Regions from separate parts of the Streptomyces phaeolivaceus genome, predicted to be linked through region 2. Evidence: predicted binding sites of a transcription regulator. Region 2 holds the regulator's gene; each other region holds the start of a gene.
The links. Region 2 encodes HspR, which represses chaperone genes until heat shock. Its sites were predicted from a motif close to TTGAGNNNNNNNNNCTCAA; they were not measured.
Positions count from the first base shown of each region.

Region 1: the regulator HspR is predicted to act here: its motif matches at 2,768-2,786, upstream of lon (endopeptidase La).
Region 3: the regulator HspR is predicted to act here: its motif matches at 3,644-3,662, upstream of dnaK (molecular chaperone DnaK).

Region 1 covers NZ_CP045096.1:7,233,495-7,238,781, forward strand. Annotated here, with positions in the region: gene F9278_RS33545 (TetR/AcrR family transcriptional regulator) at 139-783, shown strand; gene F9278_RS33550 (rhomboid-like protein) at 920-1,939, shown strand; gene F9278_RS33555 (GNAT family N-acetyltransferase) at 1,962-2,624, opposite strand; gene lon (endopeptidase La) at 2,809-5,211, shown strand.
Region 2 covers NZ_CP045096.1:5,594,399-5,599,685, forward strand. Annotated here, with positions in the region: gene grpE (nucleotide exchange factor GrpE) at 1-284, shown strand, start outside; gene dnaJ (molecular chaperone DnaJ) at 336-1,520, shown strand; gene F9278_RS26355 (heat shock protein transcriptional repressor HspR) at 1,526-1,981, shown strand; gene F9278_RS26365 (hypothetical protein) at 2,595-4,697, opposite strand; gene F9278_RS46335 (hypothetical protein) at 4,716-4,892, opposite strand; gene F9278_RS26370 (hypothetical protein) at 5,117-5,287, shown strand, end outside.
Region 3 covers NZ_CP045096.1:8,688,972-8,694,258, reverse strand. Annotated here, with positions in the region: gene F9278_RS39715 (helix-turn-helix domain-containing protein) at 1-165, shown strand, start outside; gene F9278_RS39710 (hypothetical protein) at 169-600, opposite strand; gene F9278_RS39705 (helix-turn-helix domain-containing protein) at 838-1,701, shown strand; gene dnaK (molecular chaperone DnaK) at 1,721-3,589, opposite strand; gene F9278_RS39695 (OsmC family protein) at 3,695-4,120, opposite strand; gene F9278_RS39690 (RNA-guided endonuclease InsQ/TnpB family protein) at 4,361-5,125, opposite strand.

The sequences.
Region 1 (5,287 bases), 1.6 Mb from region 2:
AACCGAGTGGGTACTAGGTTTTGGACAAGTGGCCACAATCACGCCGCACATGGCTTGAAAGAAGGGGGTGGTTGACTCGTGTAACCGCCGGTCCGCAGGGGCCTTCGAGGCCGCGTCGCGGGGGCTATGGTGGCGGGCATGGTGCAGAACCGGAGGTCGGAAGGGTCCGGCGCGCGTGGCTCGTACGCCGTCGGGGACGAGCGGCGGCTGCGGATTCTCGACGCGGCCGTCGAGCACTTCGCCCAGCGGGGGTTCCACGCCTCCTCGCTCGCCCGGATCGCCAAGGACGTCGGCATCACCCAGGGCGGGCTGCTGCACCACTTCCGCAGCAAGGAGGACCTGCTCGTCCAGGTGCTGGAGCGCATAGACGAGACCGACCGGGACCGCTTCTTCTCCCAGGAGTTCGCGTCGACGGCCCAGATGTTCGCGGCGCTCGTGAGACTCGCCGAGTACAACGGCGCGAGGCTGGGCCGCACCCGGATGTTCAACGTCCTGGCCGCCGAGGCGGGCGACCCCGGGCATCCCGCCCACGCGTACTTCGTCAGGCGGTACGCCGAGGTGGTGGACACCGTGGCCGGGGTGCTGCGGCACGGCGTGGACGCCGGTGAACTGCGGGCCGACACGGATGTCGTCGCCGTCGCGCAGGAGTTGGCGGCGGTGATGGACGGGCTGCAGATCCAGTGGGTGCTGGATCCGAAGGGGTTCGACATGACGGGCCGGTTCCGGGCGTATCTGGAACGGGTGGCTCGGGGGATCGGGGTGGAGGGGGCGCAGGGGATGTAGGGGGCGTCGGGCCGCGGAGGCGCCGGGTGCTCGTCGGCTGTCGGGTTGCTGTGAATCGCGTCGTGGGTGGCAGGGGTCACAGACAAGGGCGTACCGGGGCGTCGAGGGTGGGGTGAACCGGAAGGAGCGCCTCACCTTGGACGCCGCCGAGAGCGTGGACGCCGTCGAGACCGTGGACGGTGCGGGGCCCGTGGACATCGCGGGGCCCCCGGCCGCCAGCGTCCCGGCACCCGTCCTCGACGGCATGCCGCGGCAGCCGGGTGCGGCGCCCGCGCGGGTGGCGACACCCGAACCGGAACCGGCACCCGAACCGGCACCCGAACCGGCACCCGAACCGGCACCCGAACCGGAACCCGAACCGGAACCGGCACTGGAACCGGCACCGGAACCGGCACCGGAGTTGGCGCCGGAAGCGCAAGCGGAGCGGCCGGAGCGGGAGTTCGCGGGGCTCGAAGGCGGCGCGTCCGCCCGGCGTACGCGCTCCCCGATCCCGCGCCCCTGGCGGCTGCTCCCCACCCCCACCGGGACGCCCTTCACCTTCTTCTACGCCACCGTCCTGGTGGTCACCTCGCTGATCGCCGAGTACGCCGATCCGGCCCTGGTGCACGCGCTGCACCAGGGCTCAAGTACGGATGTGGCGCACCTGGTCGGGACCCCCGCGCTCGTGCTGCTCGCGAGCGCGCTGTGGGTCGCGGGCGGGGTCGGATCGCCGTACGCCCTCGGTCTGCTGCTGGTGCTGACCGCGCTGGAACGCCGGATCGGTGGTCGGCGCACGGCCGGGGTCTTCCTGCTGGGGCATGTCCTCGCCACGCTCGCGACCGAGATCCCGGTGGGCCTCGCCGTCCTGGCGGGACATCTCCCCGACAGCTCCCTCCACCGCCTCGACTACGGCATCAGCTTCGGGGTGGCGGCCAGTGTGGGTGCCCTGGCCGGACTGCTGTCGCCGTGGCTGCGGTGGCCGATCCTGCTGGGGTTCGGCGGCATGCTGGTGGACGACCTGATCGCGTTCACGGACCCGATGGCGAACTGGGGCCATCTGCTGTCCCTGGCGATCGGGGTGGCGACCTGGCCGGTGGTGCGGCGCTGGCGGCGGGCGGAGCGGGCCGGTCCGGCCGTCGGCCCCGGGCGGGGTCGGACGGCCACGACCGCCGTGTAGCCGCCGGCTCGCCTCGGGCCGCTCACGACCGCCCCGTGGACCTCGCGCTCGTCAGTGGTGCCTCCACCCTCCACCCCAGTGACTCGTACAGCGCCCGGCCGTCCGGTGTTCCGCCCAGGACGCCGATCTCCGCGCCCCGGGCGAGCGCGGAGCGGGTGAGGGTGTGCATGACGAGGGTGCCGAGGCCGCGGCGGCGGTGGTCCGGGGACGTCTCCATCTGGTCGACGACGGCGGTGGTGCCGGTGGGGGCGATCTGGCCGCGTGCGGCGAAGGAGCCGTCCGGCGCGGCGATCATCACCCGGGTCACGCCACCGGACGACCAGGTGCGGAGCCGGTAGCCGTCGGGGACGGGGAGGGGAGTGGCGGCGGGGGACCCGTGCGTTCCCAGGCGGGTCGACATCAGGCAGCCCGGTTCGGGGTCCACCCACCAGCCCTCGCCCAGCCAGGGCGTCACCCTCGACGGCTCCGCGAAGACCTTGAGCCAGACCCCGGTCCCGGTGACGGCGTCCGCGACCTTCCGGACCGTCGTCTCCTCCACCTGGTCGCCGGTCGCGGAGAGGACGTGGCGGGTGACGTGCTGGGCCATGCCCATGTCGATCGTGCGGCCCCACGGCTCGACCACCGGGGGCGCGGCACCGCGTGAGAGCACCCATCCGTCGACCCAGGCCCGTACCAGTCCGTCCACCACGACCTCCGCGTATGTAATGGGTGTGGGTGGATGGAGGGTATTACGTCGGGGTGGGGTGGCGCGACCCCGGTCGGGCGGGGCGCGTGATCGCCCACAGCGAACGCCCCGCCCCTCGGGGAACATTCCTCGGCTCATGTGCATTGAGTCGGCATAGCTCAACTTGACTGCCTAGGGAGAGATCATGGCATCGACGTCCGCACCGCTCACCCTGCCCGTGCTGCCGCTCGACGAAGAGGTCGTGCTGCCGGGAATGGTGGTGCCGTTGGACCTCAATGACACGGATGTACGGGCCGCGGTGGAGGCCGCGCAGGCGGCTTCCCGGGCCGAGCCCGGGAAGCCGAAGGTCCTGCTGGTGCCGCGGATCGACGGGGCGTACGCGAGCACGGGTGTGCTCGGGACCGTCGAGCAGGTCGGACGGCTGGCGGACGGAGACCCCGGCGCGCTCATCCGCGCGCGGGGACGCGTACGGATCGGGGCCGGGACCACCGGGCCCGGTGCCGCGCTGTGGGTCGAGGGGACCCGGATCGACGACAGCGTGCCGGAGCCGCTGCCCGGACAGGTGACCGAACTCGTCAAGGAGTACAAGGCACTCGCCACCAGCTGGCTGCGCAAGCGCGGAGCCTGGCAGGTCGTGGACCGGGTGCAGGCGATCGACGACGTCTCCGCGCTCGCCGACAACTCCGGCTACTCGCCCTTCCTCACCGTCGAGCAGAAGATCCGGCTCCTGGAGACCGAGGACCCGATCGCCCGGCTGAAGCTCGCCACCCAGCAGCTGCGCGACCACCTCGCCGAGCAGGACGTCGCGGAGACCATCGCCAAGGACGTCCAGGAGGGCGTCGAGAAGCAGCAGCGCGAGTTCCTGCTGCGGCGGCAGCTCGAAGCCGTCCGCAAGGAACTGCGTGAACTCAACGGCGAGCAGGACGGCGAGGAGTCCGACGACTACCGGGCCCGCGTCGAGGCCGCCGATCTGCCGGAGACGGTACGGGAGGCCGCGCTCAAGGAGGTCGACAAGCTGGAGCGGTCCAGCGACCAGTCGCCCGAGGGCGGCTGGATCCGGACCTGGCTCGACACCGTGCTCGAACTGCCCTGGAACGAGCGGACCCAGGACGAGTACGACATCCGCGGCGCGAAGCGGGTGCTGGACGCCGAGCACGCCGGGCTGGAGGACGTGAAGGAGCGCATCACCGAGTATCTGGCCGTCAGGAAGCGGCGCGCGGACCGGGGACTGGGTGTCGTCGGCGGGCGGCGCGGCGGTGCCGTGCTCGCGCTCGTCGGGCCGCCCGGTGTCGGCAAGACCAGCCTCGGCGAGTCCGTGGCGCACGCGATGGGCAGGAAGTTCGTCCGGGTCGCGCTCGGCGGGGTGCGCGACGAGGCGGAGATCCGCGGGCACCGGCGTACGTATGTCGGGGCGCTCCCCGGACGGATCGTCCGCGCCATCAAGGAAGCCGGGTCCATGAACCCCGTCGTGCTCCTCGACGAGATCGACAAGGTGGGCTCCGACTTCCGGGGCGACCCGGCCGCCGCGCTGCTCGAAGTCCTCGACCCGGCGCAGAACCACACCTTCCGGGACCACTACCTGGAAGTGGAGTTGGACCTCAGCGACGTCGTCTTCCTCGCCACGGCCAATGTGCTGGAGGCGATCCCCGAGGCGCTGCTCGACCGGATGGAACTGGTCCGGCTGGACGGCTACACCGAGGACGAGAAGGTCGTCATCGCCCGCGACCACCTGCTGCCCCGGCAGCTGGAGCGGGCCGGGCTCGGCGCCGACGAGGTCGTCCTCGACGAGAGCGCGCTGCGCAAGCTGGCCGGTGAGTACACCCGCGAGGCGGGCGTACGGAACCTGGAGCGGTCCGTGGCGAGGCTGCTGCGCAAGGTCGCGGCCCAGCACGAACTGGGGCAGCGGGAGCTGCCGTTCACCGTCACCGACGGGGATCTGCGCGGGCTCATCGGCCGCCCCCACCATGTGCCCGAGTCGGCCCAGGACCCGGCGGAGCGGCGTACGGCGGTGCCGGGTGTCGCGACCGGGCTCGCGGTCACCGGCGCGGGCGGTGACGTGCTGTACGTCGAGGCGTCGCTCGCCGATCCGGAGACGGGCGCGGCGGGGCTGACGCTCACCGGTCAGCTGGGTGACGTGATGAAGGAGTCCGCGCAGATCGCGCTCTCCTTCCTGCGCGCGCACGGCGCGGAGCTGGAGCTGCCGGTCGCCGACCTCAAGGACCGGGGCGCGCACATCCACTTCCCGGCGGGCGCGGTCCCGAAGGACGGACCGAGCGCCGGTGTCACCATGACGACGGCCCTCGCCTCGCTGCTGTCCGGGCGGCTCGTGCGGACGGATGTGGCGATGACGGGGGAGGTGTCGCTGACCGGGCGGGTGCTGCCGATCGGTGGTGTCAAGCAGAAGCTGCTCGCGGCGCATCGGGCCGGTGTCACCACGGTCATCATCCCCAAGCGGAACGAGGCCGACCTCGACGACGTCCCCGCCGAGGTCCTCGACAAGCTCGACGTCCACGCCGTCACCGATGTCCGGCAGGTGCTGGAGCTGGCGCTCGCGCCGGCGGAGGTGGGGGTGCCTCTGGCTGCCTGACGGGTGGGGTGCGTTGTCGGGTGCGGGTCCGGTGGGGCTTCTCGCGCAGTTCCCCGCGCCCCTGAAAAGCAGGGGC
Region 2 (5,287 bases):
CGAAGATGGGCCTGCAGCAGTTCGGCAAGGAGGGCGAGCCCTTCGACCCGACGATCCACGAGGCCCTGATGCACAGCTACGCGCCCGACGTCACCGAGACGACGTGCGTGGCGATTCTCCAGCCGGGGTATCGCATCGGCGAACGCACCATCCGCCCCGCGCGGGTGGCCGTGGCCGAGCCCCAGCCGGGGGCGCAGGCCGTCAAGGCCGAGGGCTCCGACGAGCAGGCGGCCGGTGCCTCCGGTGCCGACGACAAGGAGAGCGGTGGCCCGGACGAGGGCTGACGCCAGGGGCCGGGACGGTGTGCAGGGTGAGTGGAAGGAGGGACGTCGCGGATGAGTACCAAGGACTTCATCGAGAAGGACTACTACAAGGTCCTCGGCGTCCCCAGGGACGCCACCGAGGCCGAGATCAAGAAGGCGTACCGCAAGCTCGCCCGTGAGTTCCACCCGGACGCCAACAAGGGGAACACCAAGGCCGAGGAGCGCTTCAAGGAGATCTCCGAGGCCAACGACATCCTCGGTGACCCCAAGAAACGCAAGGAGTACGACGAGGCCCGCGCCCTCTTCGGCAACGGCGGCTTCCGCCCCGGACCCGGCGCCGGCGGCGGCTCGTTCAACTTCGACCTGGGCGACCTCTTCGGAGGCGGCGCCCAGGGCGGCGGCGGCCAGGGCGCGGGCGGCTTCGGCGGGGGCATCGGCGATGTCTTCGGCGGACTGTTCAACCGCGGCAGCTCCGGCACCACCCGGGTGCAGCCCCGGCGCGGCCAGGACATCGAGTCCGAGGTCACGCTGAGCTTCACCGAGGCCATCGAGGGCGCGACCGTACCGCTGCGGATGTCCTCGCAGTCGCCCTGCAAGGCCTGTTCGGGCACCGGCGACGCCAACGGCACCCCCCGGGTGTGCCCGACGTGCGTCGGTACCGGCCAGGTCGCGCGGGGCTCCGGCGGCGGTTTCTCGCTGACCGACCCCTGCCCGGACTGCAAGGGCCGGGGCCTGATCGCCGAGGACCCCTGCGACATCTGCAAGGGTTCGGGCCGCGCCAAGTCGTCCCGGACCATGCAGGTCAGGATCCCGGCGGGCGTCTCCGACGGCCAGCGGATCCGGTTGCGCGGCAAGGGAGCGCCCGGTGAACGGGGCGGCCCGGCGGGCGACCTGTACGTCGTCGTGCATGTCGATCCGCACCCGGTGTTCGGTCGCAAGGAGGACAACCTCACGGTGACCGTCCCGGTGACGTTCACCGAGGCGGCCCTCGGTGGCGAGGTCCGGGTCCCGACCCTGGGCGGACCGCCGGTCACCCTGAAACTGCCTCCGGGCACCCCCAACGGCCGTACGATGCGGGCCCGGGGCAAGGGCGCCTTCCGCAAGGACGGCACCCGCGGGGACCTGCTGATCACGGTCGAGGTGAGTGTTCCGAACGACCTGTCGGGGAAGGCTCGTGACGCGCTGGAGGCGTATCGCGAGGCGACCGCGGGCGAGGACCCGCGAGCGGAGCTGTTCCAGGCCGCGAAGGGAGCATGAATGTGATGGACGGCCGCCGACGAAACCCTTACGAGCTGACGGAAGAGACACCGGTGTACGTCATCTCGGTGGCCGCCCAGCTCTCCGGTCTGCACCCGCAGACCCTGCGTCAGTACGACCGGCTGGGGCTGGTCTCCCCGGACCGCACCGCCGGGCGCGGCCGTCGCTACTCGGCCCGTGACATCGAACTGCTGCGTACGGTCCAGCAGTTGTCGCAGGACGAGGGCATCAACCTGGCCGGCATCAAGCGCATCATCGAGCTGGAGAACCAGGTCGCCGCCCTCCAGTCGAGGGTCGCCGAGATGGAGGCCGCGCTCGACGGCGCCGCCGCGGCCATGCGCCAGCGCGAGGCCGCGGTCCACGCCTCCTACCGGCGCGACCTGGTGCCGTATCAGGAAGTGCAGCAGAGCAGCGCGTTGGTGGTGTGGCGGCCGAAGGGACGCCAGGCGTCCGCGGACTGACGTCGTCGGCCGACGGTTCGTCAAGTACGGCCAGGGGCCCGGAGGTTCGGACGAACCTCCGGGCCCCTGACCGTCCCGCTCGGCTCTCGGATCGGGCGTCGGGTTCGGGTCCCGGTTCAGTGCGAAGCCGTGGTCGGTCGGGTGGGGGTCAGCCCGGTGACCGCGGAGGGCGGTGTGTCGTCCCGGCGCCGGCCGTCGACCGCGGCGGACCGCGCGGACTCGCCAGCCCGCCGCGTCGACGGCGCTCACCCGGTAGTGATGGGTGACGCCCTGCTCGGCGGAGGCGTCCCGGTACGAGAGCCGGTCCGGCCAGCCGGCACGGATCCCGCCGTCCTCGGAGGCGTCGGTGACGCCCACCCCCTGGGGAACGCCGGGCGCGACCCGGTCGACGGTGGTGACGGGCTGCTCGGCGGTGCCCTTCGACTCGTTCCCGGCACGGTCGAGGGCACGCAGCGCCGGAGCCGAAGTCGCGGGTCACGGACCAGCGGACGCGGACGTGACGGCCGCGGTGAGCGGCCCGCGTCCTGGGAAGTCTCCGGCCGCGTGGGTCCACGCCGAGGTGGGGGTCAGGTTGTACGGAAAATCGTTTCGTCGGGTTTGCGCTCGATGTCCGTCACCGGAAGCCGCCCTGCTGTTGTCCGGGCTGGTTCGGCGGAGTGCCCGGGGTCCAGCCGGCCGGGGGCTGCGGCTGCTGTGGCTGGGACGGCCACGCGGGCTGGTGGGGCGCGGGCGCGTACGGCTGCTGAGGCGTTCCGGCGGGCTGGATGGGCGCGTGGGCCTGTTGCTGCGGGGCGGGGGCCCGTTCGGTGAGGGCGGGGGCGGGACTGTGCTGCTGTGGAGGCGTGTCGAAACCGGGCAGTGGCTGGGTGCTGACCCGGTCGAGCAGAACGACGTTCGGGTTGCAGTCTCCGGCGTGCACCCGCACGGCCCCGCCGGGCTGTCGCTCCACCACCAGCAGACTGAACTCGGCGAGTGCCTGGAGCTGCGTGGGTTCGAGGGCGTACTCGTAGACGCGTTGTCGCCCCGAGGCCAGGCTGGTGCTGTCGCTCTCACCTGTCGTGCGGGTCGTGGACTCGTTGGTGCCGTGCGTGACGCTGGTGGAGACGCCGGTCGTCTCGCTGTGACTGCGGCCGGAGTTGGTGGACTGGGCTGTCGAGAGCGGGTTGAAGGCCCCCTGATAGGTGGTGGAGCTGTTCCGGCCCCGGGTGGTGGAACCGCTGTGGGTCGTGCCCCTGCTCATGGAGGAGCCGATCGTCTCGGCGATCGACGTGTTGACGGTCCGGCCTTCCGTGTCCGTCAGGGTGTGCAGGACGAAGGAGTGGTGACGACCCATGAAGTCGGCGGCGACCATGGCCTCCTGATGGTTTCCGAGCCTCATGAAACCGACCGTGCCGCCGCCGATCAGGTCCTCGCCCGCCTCCCTCAGGTGTGCGTGCACAAACGTGAGTTGAGCGCCGCGCCGTTCGCAGACCTGGGCCAGCTGTTCGAGATGGCGCCGTTGCAGGCCCTGCTCACCGAGAGCCACGACGACGGACGGGGCGTTCTCCTGCAGGGAGGACAGTCGCCGCATCACGCTCTGCACGGCCAGGTCGGCCAGCAGTTCCGTGCTCGCCGAACCTGCCCCGAGGTCGAGAGCGACGCACGTCAGATAACCCGGACCGCGATCCCCGCGGGCCGTGCCCAGTTCCACCAGCGGATCCACGAAGGACATCAGCCGGAACAGGCTGTCCCGTATCTGGTCCTTGTTCTTGTCGCTGAACAGGTCGTCCGAGATGAAGTTGCGCTCGTCCCTGCTCAGCAACCTGGTGTCGTCGCTCTCTCCGACCAGCACACGCAGTCCGGCGCCCAGCCGTGCCAGGGACACGTCGGTGCCCAGCGCGCCGCACACCTGTGTGAGGATCCGGGTGTGGACGGCCCGCTCGGCCCGGCTGGACTCGGCGTTGTCACCGTTCATGGCCTCGACAAGGGCCTGCACCAACTCGTGCGGTGCGAGAGCGCTGACGATGCCGCTCTCCGCCATACGGCTGGGTACCAGCTGCACATCCACGGGGAGATGGATGGCTTCGGCGAGCACGGACAGCTCACGGCAGATCAGGGCCTGTGTCAGGTCCAGCACGATCAACGGCCGCTCCCGCAGCGTCGAGGCGCCGAAGACCGTGAGGAAGCCCTCTCGACCGCGCTGGCTGCCGCCGAAGATGTCCAGCCGCCGGGTGTCGGTGCCGTAGGGGAGCGCGCCCCAGGCGTCCAGGCCGCCGATCCACTGCCGCTGATGGCTCTCGTGGAACTGCCGACGCTGGTGCCAGGACTGCCATTCGTGCTCGAATCGCTGTTCCAGCGTGATCTTCTGGGCCGCGCGGGCGCGAGTGGCGGAGCGGAACCGCCATGAGGCGTGAGCCAGGTGTGCGATCCCGAACGCGATCACCGTCGCGCTGATCGCGTTCACGAGGGGGCCGAGGAGGAGGCTCAGCAGATAGCACACCACCGCGGCGATGACACCGAAACCGAGCGCGGTGCGCAGGCGGTCCTTGCGACTGCGCCGAGCGGCCTCCACCCGGTTGTCGTACTCGGCCGGCAACTCGACACGCTCGGGCTCGGGCTCGACGAAGGGCTGACGCAACGACTCGGGGTCGCGGTGGATCCAGCCGAGGCGCTGGCCGGGATCGAAGAGTCGCTCATAACGGCCGAGTTGCCCGGCCTCGGTGCTTACGACAGTCATGACGGGGCTCCCGGCCGGTCAGGCGACAAAGGTCTCGATGGCGCGTACGCGCCGGTGGAACAGCGGATGGGTGGACAGGGGCCCGGCCAGGACACCCTCGCGGAGAGCGATCGCGGGCGGGAACGCCGTGACCGGGAGAGAGAGTTCTCGGGCGAGGAAGAGGGCGGTGCGGGACACGGACTTCGGGACGCTCATGAAGAGCCGCGCCGGCACGGGTGAAGATGCGCCTCTGTCGATTGAACTCGCCTCCGTGCCGCCGAAGCGGAGAGTCAGCTGATGATCCACAGCCGAGACATGCTGCACGAAACCACGTTCACAGTCCAGCGAGAGGTATCCGGAGCGACGTCACAGTTGCAAGGCTTGGCCCTCGGCGCGCCCGACTCTATGGTGTAGGCGCGAGATCGACAACGGGGGAGAAGTTGCCAACAACGCTGCTCGCGCACGAGTATGCCCAACTCACGGATGCCATAATATTCCGCACCCTGCCGGACATCTCCGGCATCTGGGATGGTTTGCCTGTTTACCGGAGCGAATCGGGCGGCTGGGTGGAGGGGTTGGCGCACATCCGGCGCATCGACACCGACCCGGCG
Region 3 (5,287 bases), 3.1 Mb from region 2:
GCGCTGCCGATGCGGATCGAGCACGAGGGCCGGGTGCTGTCCTTCATCTCCTCGGTCTCGACCTTCAACACCCCGATGGACGTGACCGTGGCCGAGCTGGCCATCGAGACGTTCCTCCCGGCCGACCCGGCGACGGTCAAGTATCTGCACGAGCTGCTGTCCTGACGGTCAGTCAGCGTTCTTCCGGCTGTCGGCCGCGCGGAGGGCGACGTACTGGACGGCCGCGAACCAGGCCACGGTGACCGCCTGGAGCAGCGTCCACACCGCGCCCGCCGTGCTCGGCGTCAGCCACAGAACCAGGGCGACGAGGCTGAGGACCGCCCAGCCGAGGTTGGCCTCGATCACGGCCCGCACGAGCGGCGCCGCCGGACGCTCCCGCGCGGCCAGCAGGGCGACACCCGCCGCGTAGACCGTCAGAAACGCGCCGAGCCCGAGGAGCAGCCCGGAGCCGACCCCGAGGAACCGGTCGAGCGGACCGGCCGCGAGAAGGTAGGCGAGCCCGTTCGCGCCGGTCACGACGGCGTCGACGGCCAGGAAGCGGCGCAGCATGGTCCGGGGGTCGGTGGTGCGGGCGAGTACGGCGAGCCGGGCAGCGGGCAGGGTGGTCACGGACATGACGAACCTCACTCTCCGTGGAGGTGGCTGTCGGAAACGGTGACCTCACCCTGCCTCGTGGGGTGTGCGGCGGTCGATTACCTCCGAGGTCATGGCACCCCGTACCCTCGGGGGTCGTCGTGGCCGGAAACCACCGGAGACATCACGTCCCGGCCGACCCTGTGAGATGTCCACCGGGGCATGACAGACTGTTGGTGTACTCGGCGCGTGGGGAGGCGTGGCGTGAGTGAGCGGCGGGCCGCGCCCACCGTGGGTCAGGTGGTGCTCGGAAGACGGCTCCAGGAACTGCGGGAGTCAGCCGGGCTGAAGCGCGAGGAAGCGGCACGCGTCCTCCGGGTCGCCCCGGCGACCGTACGGCGCATGGAGACCGCCGATGTCGCGCTCAAGATCCCGTACGTCCAGGTCCTGCTGACGACGTACGGCGTCACCGAACCCGAGGTCGTCGCCTTCGTGAAGCTGGCCGAAGAGGCGAACAAACCGGGCTGGTGGCAGCGGTTCCACGATGTGCTGCCCGACTGGTTCAGCGTGTACGTCAGCCTGGAGGGCGCGGCGCATCTGATCCGGCAGTACGAGCCGCACTTCGTACCGGGGATGCTGCAGACCGAGGAGTACGCGCGGGCGGTGATGGAGGCCGGGACGATCGGCCAGACAGGGCCCGAGACCATCGAACGCCATGTGTCGTTGCGGATGGCGAGACAGAAGCTCCTCACCCAGGAGAAGCCGCCGCATCTCTGGGTGATCATGGACGAGACGTCCCTGACGCGCCCGGTGAGCATCCGCTCCCGGGTGATGCGCGACCAGATCGACAGACTCCTGGAGATCACCGAGAAGGACCATGTGATTCTCCAGGTCTGCGAATTCGCCAGCGGCCCCCACCCCGGCACCTACGCCCCCTTCTCCCTCTTCCGCTTCGCCGAACCCGAACTCCCCGACATGGTCTACACGGAGTACCTCACCGGCGCCCTCTACCTCGACTCCCGCACCGAGGTGTCCCTCCACCTGGAAGTCCTCGACCACATGGCCGCGCACGCGGCATCCGCCGCGACCACGCGGGACATCCTCAAGCGGTACCGCGACAAGTACTGAGCCGCGGGGAGCCGAGGGCCTACGCCTTGTCCCGCGCTCCCCCCTTCGGTCCCTTCTCCTCGTCCACGATCTCCGCGTCGACGACGCCCTCGTCCTCGACGGGGCCGGGCGGCGGCTGGTCGGTCGGGGCGGCGGAGGCCGCCGCCGCGTACATGGCCTGGCCCATGCGTTGGCTGACGGTGGAGAGGTGGTCGGCGGCTGCGCGGAGGGGGGCGATGTCCTCGGGGTTGTCCAGGAGACGTTTCACCTCCGCCGCCGCGCCCTCGACCTCGGCACGGCTGTCGGCCGGAACCCGTTCCTCGTTCTCGCGGAGGAACTTCTCGGTCTGGTACACGAGTTGCTCGGCGTGGTTGCGGGTCTCGGCGGCCTCCCGGCGCCGCCGGTCGTCGTCGGCGTACTGCTCGGCCTCCCGCATCATGCGGTCGATGTCGTCCTTGGGCAACGCGGAGCCGCCCGTCACGGTCATCTTCTGCTCGCGGCCGGTGGCGAGGTCCTTCGCCGAGACATGCATGATGCCGTTCGCGTCGATGTCGAAGGCCACCTCGATCTGCGGGACCCCGCGCGGGGCCGGCGGCAGACCCGTGAGGTCGAAGACGCCGAGCTTCTTGTTGTACGCGGCGATCTCCCGTTCCCCCTGGTAGACCTGGATGCCGACGGAGGGCTGGTTGTCGGCGGCGGTCGTGAAGATCTCCGAACGGCGGGTGGGAATCGTGGTGTTGCGTTCGATGAGCTTCGTCATGATGCCGCCCTTGGTCTCGATGCCCAGGGACAGCGGGGTGACGTCGAGCAGGAGGACGTCTTTCACATCGCCGCGGATGACGCCCGCCTGGAGCGCGGCGCCGACCGCCACCACCTCGTCGGGGTTCACCCCCTTGTGCGGGTCCTTGCCGGTGAGTTCCCGCACCAGATCGGTCACGGCGGGCATCCGTGTCGAGCCGCCGACGAGCACGACCCGGTCGATCGCGGCGACCTTCACCTTCGCGTCCTTGACGGCCTGGTGGAACGGCGTCCGGCAGCGGTCGAGCAAGTCGGCGGTCAGCTCCTGGAACTGAGCGCGCGTCAGTTTCTCCTCCAGATGCAGCGGACCCTCGGAAGAGGCGGTGATGTAGGGAAGGTTGATGGAGGTCTCGGAGGAACTGGACAGCTCGATCTTGGCCTTCTCGGCGCCCTCGCGCAGCCGTTGCAGCGCCATCTTGTCGTTGCCGAGGTCGACGCCGTACTTCCCCTGGAAGCGTTTGACGAGGTACTCCACGACCCGCTGGTCCCAGTCGTCGCCGCCGAGGCGGGTGTCGCCGTTGGTGGCCTTCACCTCGATGACGCCGTCGCCGATCTCCAGCAGGGAGACGTCGAAGGTGCCGCCGCCGAGGTCGAAGACGAGGACGGTCTGCTCCTCGCCCCGGTCCAGGCCGTACGCGAGGGCCGCGGCCGTGGGCTCGTTGATGATCCGCAGGACCTTCAGGCCCGCGATCTCCCCCGCCTCCTTGGTGGCCTGCCGCTGCGCGTCGTCGAAGTACGCGGGGACGGTGATGACGGCGTCGGTGACGTCCTCCCCGAGATACGACTCGGCGTCCCGCTTCAGCTTCTGCAGGACGCGCGCGGAGAGTTCCTGGGGGCGGTAGCGGGTGCCGTCCACGGCGCCCTGCTCGGGGAACCGCCAACCCCCGTCGCCCATATGGCGTTTGACGGAACGCGCGGTGCGCTCCACGTTCGTCACGGCCTGCCGCTTGGCGACCTCGCCGACCAGCACCTCGCCGTTCTTGGCGAACGCCACCACCGACGGTGTGGTCCGCTGCCCCTCCGCGTTGACGACGACCGTCGGCTCGCCGCCCTCCAGCACGGCCACCACCGAGTTCGTCGTACCGAGATCGACCCCGACCGCACGCCCCATCGCCGTCCCCTTTCAGCAAGGTTCCGCCACATGTCCCCACCACCAGCACAAAACTTGAGTGGGTTCTTGTCAATGGGGCGGCGACGGGGCGCGCGAAGCAGACCGTCAGGCCAGTTCGGCCGTCAGCGTGATCGTCGTGCCGGTCAGGGCCTGGCTGACCGGGCAGTTCTTCTTTGCGCCCTCGGCCGCCTCCTGGAAGCCGGCCGCGTCCAGGCCGGGGACCTCGCCGCGGACGGTGAGGTGGATACCGGTGATGCCCTCGCCGGGCTGGAAGGTCACGTCGGCCTTCGTCTCCAGGCGGGTGGGCGGGGTGCCCGCGCCGGTGAGACCGTGCGAGAGCGCCATCGAGAAGCAGCTGGAGTGGGCGGCGGCGATCAGCTCCTCGGGGCTGGTCTTGCCGTTCGCCTGCTCCGCGCGCGACGGCCACGACACCGGCTGCGAACCGATGCCGGAGGAGTCGAAGGTGACGGTGCCGGTGCCCTTGAGCAGCTCGCCTTCCCAGACGGTGTGTGCGGTGCGCGTGGTGGCCACGATGAGTCCTTTCTGTGGGTCACGATGCCGGTCCCGTTGCCAGGAGCCCCCTGCCGGGGTCCCGTTGCCGGGTTCCGTACCCCATCCGATCACACTCCGGCACGTCCGACGCTCATCTCACTGTCAACTACTCAGCCGTAAACCACCGAGCTCGTTGCCTCAGCTCGGCAAGGCGTTGTTCATGCTCCCGACTGCCCCCTACGGCGGGACGGTCACGGGGGCACATCTACCGGTCCCCGCTCAGGCGGGGACCGGGTCGGGCATGTTGACGAATACCCACGCCGTGGCTCCGCGCTTGGCGATGTTGGCCCCGGCGACGTGGTCGGCGGGCCCAGCGAGGCCGCACCGACGACAGTGGAAGTGGTCCCGCGTGCGCCGGTTGGCGCGCTCGGTGTGGCCGCAGCGTGGGCAGCGCTGCGATGTGTAGGCCGGATCCACCTCGATGAACGGGACGCCGGCACGCTTGGCCTTGTAGGCGATGAACGCGCCGAGCTGGTGGAACGGCCAGGAGGACTGGCGCGCTCGCTGGTCGCGCGGAACCGTGACCCGCTCGCGGATACCGCCGAGTTCTTCGAGGGCGATACCACGATCGGTGCGTTGGGCGACAGCAACGACAGTCTTGGAGATCTTGTGGTTGACGTGGGTCGCATGCCGTGACTCGCGCCGGGCACGCCTTTTCAGCAGCTGCTTGGCGCTGCGGGTCTGTTTGGCCTGGAGTTCGGCCCTCTTGCGGGCTTGCCACCTGCGGTAGCGGCCCAGACGGCGGCCGGAGTGGTTGTCACCATCGGACGTGGTGGCCAGGTTGGTGATGCCCCGGTCCACGCCGATCCAGCCCTTTGGCTCGAAGACCTCAGGTTCGGGGATGTCGAGGGTGGCGATCAGGAACAGTCTGCCGTCCCGCTCGATCAGGTCGGACTCGCCCTTTCTGTACTCGGTGAGCTGTTTGAGTGTGTCGGGTGAGCAGGCGAAGCGGACGCTTCTGCTCACCCGATCGGGTGAACCCATGGGATGGGCACCAGCCTGGGGTCCCGGACACGTCCGGCGATCTCGGTGATCGGGACGAAGCCCGCGTCATGCGAGGCCGCGTGGGGAAGACGACACGGGCGGGGGTCTGGGCACGAACTCGTCGAACCAGCGAGGCGAGCGGTTCGCGGGAGCGCAGCCGAA